Regions from separate parts of the Paenibacillus sp. NPDC057967 genome, predicted to be linked through region 1. Evidence: a T-box and tRNA genes for the amino acid it is inferred to sense, from the RefSeq annotation. Region 1 holds a T-box; the other holds one or more tRNA genes.
The links. The T-box of region 1 lies ahead of leuS (leucine--tRNA ligase). A T-box ahead of a tRNA ligase gene usually reads a tRNA of that ligase, here a tRNA-Leu.

Region 1 (2,391 bases):
GCTTCATTGTGCCGTCTTCCAGATGGAGGATCGGAATCGGCTCTCCCCAGTAGCGCTGGCGGCTGAACAGCCAGTCGCGCAAGCGATAGGTTACCTTCGCCTTGCCCTTGCCCGTCTCTTCGAGACGTCCGATGATCGCTTTGATCGCTTCTTCGTTATTCAGTCCGTTCAGGAAATCAGAGTTCACATGCGCACCGTCACCTGCATAGGCTTCCTCGGTTATGTCTCCGCCTGCCACTACCTCGATAATCGGCAGATCGAATTGCTTCGCGAACTCCCAGTCTCTCGCATCGTGGCCCGGAACCGCCATAATGGCGCCCGTACCATAACCCGCAAGCACATAATCGGCAATCCAGATTGGCGTCTTAGCGCCGTTGACCGGATTAATCGCATACGCACCCGTGAAGACGCCCGTCTTGTTCTTCGCCAGATCCGTACGCTCCAGATCGCTCTTGCGGGCTGCCGCTTCCTGATAAGCCTCTACCGCCGCTTTCTGCAGGGCTGTTGTAATCGCGGCAACCAGCTCATGCTCTGGCGCCAGCACGCAATAAGTTGCGCCGAACAGCGTGTCCGGGCGTGTCGTAAAGACAACCAGCGAGCCCTCATGCCCGTCAATGTCGAACGTTACTTCCGCGCCCGTCGACTTGCCGATCCAGTTGCGCTGCATATCCTTAATGCTCTCGGACCAATCCAGCTCTTCCAGATCGTCCAGCAAACGATCTGCGTATTCAGTAATTTTCAGAATCCATTGACGCATCGGCTTGCGGACCACGGGATGACCGCCACGCTCGCTCTTACCATCAATCACTTCTTCATTCGCAAGTACAGTGCCAAGCGCTGGACACCAGTTGACAGGCACTTCTGCTACATAGGCCAGACCGCGCTTGTACAGCTGGATAAAAATCCATTGCGTCCATTTATAATAATCCGGGTCCGTCGTGCTGAATTCGCGATCCCAATCGTAGGAGAAGCCCAGCGATTTGATCTGACGGCGGAAATTGTCAATATTTTTGAACGTAATATCTCTAGGATGCTGGCCAGTGTCCAGAGCATGCTGCTCAGCCGGCAGGCCGAATGCGTCCCACCCCATCGGATGAAGCACATTGTACCCCTTCATTCGCTTATAGCGCGATACGATATCGGTAGCTGTATAACCTTCCGGATGGCCTACATGAAGACCTGCTCCCGAAGGATACGGGAACATATCCAGAGCATAGAACTTCGGCTTCCCTGGTTCTTCCTTTGTTTGGAACGACTTGTTCGCGTCCCAGAATTGCTGCCATTTCGGCTCAATCACAAGCGGATTGTAGCCGTGTCGTTGCTGTTCCTGAGTCATTCGTACTTCCTCCTAATCGTCTTAAAACATAAAAACCTCCCGCCCCCAGCGGATTAACGCTAGGGACGAGAGGATATTCTCCCGTGGTACCACCCTAGTTAGCATCAGGCATGCCCTGCCCTAGCTCACTTGACGTCCCTAACGCGGACGATTCGGAACGACTTGCCTTCAGCTTCCTGAAGGTTGCCCGTTCGGCTCCGAGGCGAGCTTCCCTGCGCACATGGTCCGGCTTCCACCAACCGCCGGCTCTCTAAGCCAATGCAACGCCTGTACTGTTCCTCTTCAACGCCATGATATAAGTCAAACAATTACTACCGATTATATAAGTCCCCGCTCTTGCATGTCAAGCTACATCGGTCTTGCAGCTCAAAATTCGATATCAAGCGGTCTCTCTGGCCAAGCTCCTTCTGTTTGAGACAAACGTCAAGCATGCCATGGCCATAAGCGCACCGTGCATAAGTATTCCTAAGATGGCCGTATAACCGCTCGCAATAAAGCCCAGCATCCACAATCCGAACGGTGGTATCTGAATAAGGAAAATCGCCGCAAGTGCCACAATAAGCAAGCCGTCATTGAGTCCTTCCTTCATCCAGCGGCGAGCAGCCATCAATCCCAGCAGTAAGACCCCGATGACGATGGAGCACATACTCCAGAACCGGACAGTCTCTCGTTCCGAACCCGCTTCTGATCCCAGAAAGTCAGCGGCAAGCCAAGACGTTCCAATGTAAGCCAAACCTGCTGCAATCGATACTGCTCCGGCTAATATGATAATGGTACGTGTCATACTCATAGCTCCTTTACACCGAATGCTTGCATCAAGATACCTGTCAGTATATTCATTCGTCTTCTTCATCCGCCACTGCCTTCATGATCCAATAGGCTACTACACGGAATGCTTCCCGGCGTTCATCTGCGAACTTCATGACTAGCGACTGCTTTCCATGAATCTCCATCTACTTCTATCTTTCTAACGCGTCCAACCTCCTGCAGGTTGCATACCATGTCTCATTTTTTCAATCTGAACTGCTGTCCATCCACCCCTTCTTAGTCCATAT
Region 2 (2,391 bases), on a different contig from region 1:
TTTAAGCCAAATTAATCCGTACTGGTCCGAGCAAGAGTGGAGAAGAATGCTCCACGAGCATCTGAAGTTGACTGCTGAAGAAGCTGCTACTCGCCTTGCAGGTAACTATAAGCAAAACATTGCGTTAAGCGATCAGATTGAAGCCCAAGCGCTGGGAATGGCCGACATGATGACACACGGAATTATCCGGCAGTTTCCTTCCGTATTTTAATATGTCGAATAATACGAAAAAAGCCGTGGGGCTCTGTCCCCACGGCTTAAAAAATATGTTCTAGTTTCATAAAATATCCATAATTATGAAGTATAGACGCCTGAAGTGGCATTCCCTCCCAGGAAAGGAGAGATGCCGAATGACGTATACAACTGTGGAAGTCATCATGCTTGGTACTTTTCTTCTTGCATTACTCAGCTACTTGAAACGAAAATAACTCGCCATTGGTTGATGGCCTGACGAGTCATTTTCTTCCACATCATTCGGAGGACATGCCGCCTCATAATGTCTTGAACAGAGAGCGATGACCTCGCTCTCTAATTTCTATTCTAAGCAGCGGTTTATCATTTTAGAAGTGAAAATTTTTTAACTTCCTGCTCTTTTTCCCGCTTCTGCGATATGCTCTCCACGACCATCAGCGATATATTCCCTCTCCAAGATGGAATAATAACATTGGTCTGTCCATTGCCCTCGCCAATATAGCTCTTCCTTGAACACCGCTTCCCTCGTCATGCCAATCCGCTCCATTAGCGCTGCGGAATGCGAATTTCTGGCATTGCACATTCCAACGACCTTATGAGCTTTCAGCTCTTCGAAGGCAAACCTCAGCAACAGCCCAGCAGCCTCCGTTCCATAGTCTTGTCCATGATATGGAGGAAGAATCGCAAAACCAATTTCCCAGCTTTTTCTGTATTCGTTATAACGCCATATCTGAGCCAGACCAATCGGTATTCGGATGTCGTCAGTCTTCAAGTAGACGACAAAATCATGATGCTCATTGTCTTCGCTAAAGATCTTATCCATATAAGACTGGCGCACAGCTTCTCGATCTGATTGAACAACTTCTTCATAGTGCCAAAGCTCAGTGTTGCATTCGATATCGCATATAAAGTCCAGATCATCAACTGCTATTCGCGATAACCTTATCTTAGCGCCGCTTATATCCATCTACTCCACCTCACTCCCATGTTAGCACATGGAGATGACTTGTTGTGGTCGTGAATAGCTATAATGAAGGTTTACATGCTTTCTCAGAAAAAATGAAAAAAGAGCCCTTAGCAAGAGGACTCTAACGTTTCAGACGTTTTCAGTATTATTAATTTGAACTACAGATGAAATCGTAAGAACAAGCTTTGATTCAATTAAATAGTTAAAATAAACATAACCAATTAACTCCATTTTTTGATCTAGTCATATAAAAAAAGCCCCTGCTTTCGCAAGGACTTTCGTTGTATGCGGTAGAGAGGACTCGAACCTCCACGGGTATACACCCACTACCCCCTCAAGATAGCGTGTCTGCCATTCCACCACTACCGCACATTTGAAGTTGTACCTATCCCTTCATCGCCAGCTGTCTTCGAGGGAAGAAGAAAACTGGTGAGCCATGAAGGACTCGAACCTTCGACACCCTGATTAAAAGTCAGGTGCTCTACCAACTGAGCTAATGGCTCTCATGACGGAAACGAACTCATAAGAGCTGCTTCTTAGAGGATGGTTGGTGACCCGTAGGGGATTCGAACCCCTGTTACCTCCGTGAAAGGGAGGTGTCTTAACCCCTTGACCAACGGGCCATATGTTGCAAGTTTATTGCCTTCGCATTTTTGCGACAAGAACGATTATATCAACTTATCCTGCATAATGCAAGCATTTTTTCAGATCATTCATGTCTCCGAACTTGAGACAAATAAAAAAGACCGATGCTCGGCCTCCTTACGCATGAGTCCTGAGAAAAAAATGTGGCGGAGAAGGAGGGATTCGAACCCTCGCACCACTTACGCAGTCTAACCCCTTAGCAGAGGGTCCCCTTGAGCCACTTGGGTACTTCTCCAGGAAATGGCTCCCCGAACAGGACTCGAACCTGTGACAACTCGATTAACAGTCGAGTGCTCTACCAACTGAGCTATCAGGGAATATTAAAGTGACTTCTAATAATTTATCATGGCCCGTCTTCCTTGTCAAGCAAAAACAGCTTTAATTTCCCCCTGCATTTACCACAAGCATAACGCGCAGGATCGACCTTCCGTTTCCGTAAATATTCCATGCCACAACGAACGCAGGTAAGCCTATATTTGAACGGCATTGCTTTTCTTGCCGATCGTTCCGGAAGCGAATTGCAATATCTGGAGCCCCCCACATGCGCAAGCAGCGTCTTGAAGTCGGCATCCCGATGGCGATAGCCC

Region 2: it encodes a tRNA-Leu, which carries the amino acid that the T-box ahead of leuS (leucine--tRNA ligase) is inferred to sense. The anticodon was not compared.

Annotation. Positions count from the first base shown of each region.
Region 1 is NZ_JBHVQB010000004.1:585,683-588,073, forward strand. It holds gene leuS (leucine--tRNA ligase) at 1-1,336, opposite strand, end outside; T-box leader at 1,395-1,631, opposite strand; gene ACFVSO_RS13295 (hypothetical protein) at 1,716-2,120, opposite strand.
Region 2 is NZ_JBHVQB010000001.1:158,778-161,168, forward strand. It holds gene ACFVSO_RS00765 (acetylglutamate kinase) at 1-211, shown strand, start outside; gene ACFVSO_RS00770 (GNAT family N-acetyltransferase) at 578-1,159, opposite strand; tRNA gene ACFVSO_RS00775 (tRNA-Leu) at 1,446-1,528, opposite strand; tRNA gene ACFVSO_RS00780 (tRNA-Lys) at 1,587-1,662, opposite strand; tRNA gene ACFVSO_RS00785 (tRNA-Glu) at 1,708-1,782, opposite strand; tRNA gene ACFVSO_RS00790 (tRNA-Ser) at 1,949-2,039, opposite strand; tRNA gene ACFVSO_RS00795 (tRNA-Asn) at 2,046-2,121, opposite strand; gene ACFVSO_RS00800 (SprT family protein) at 2,148-2,391, opposite strand, start outside.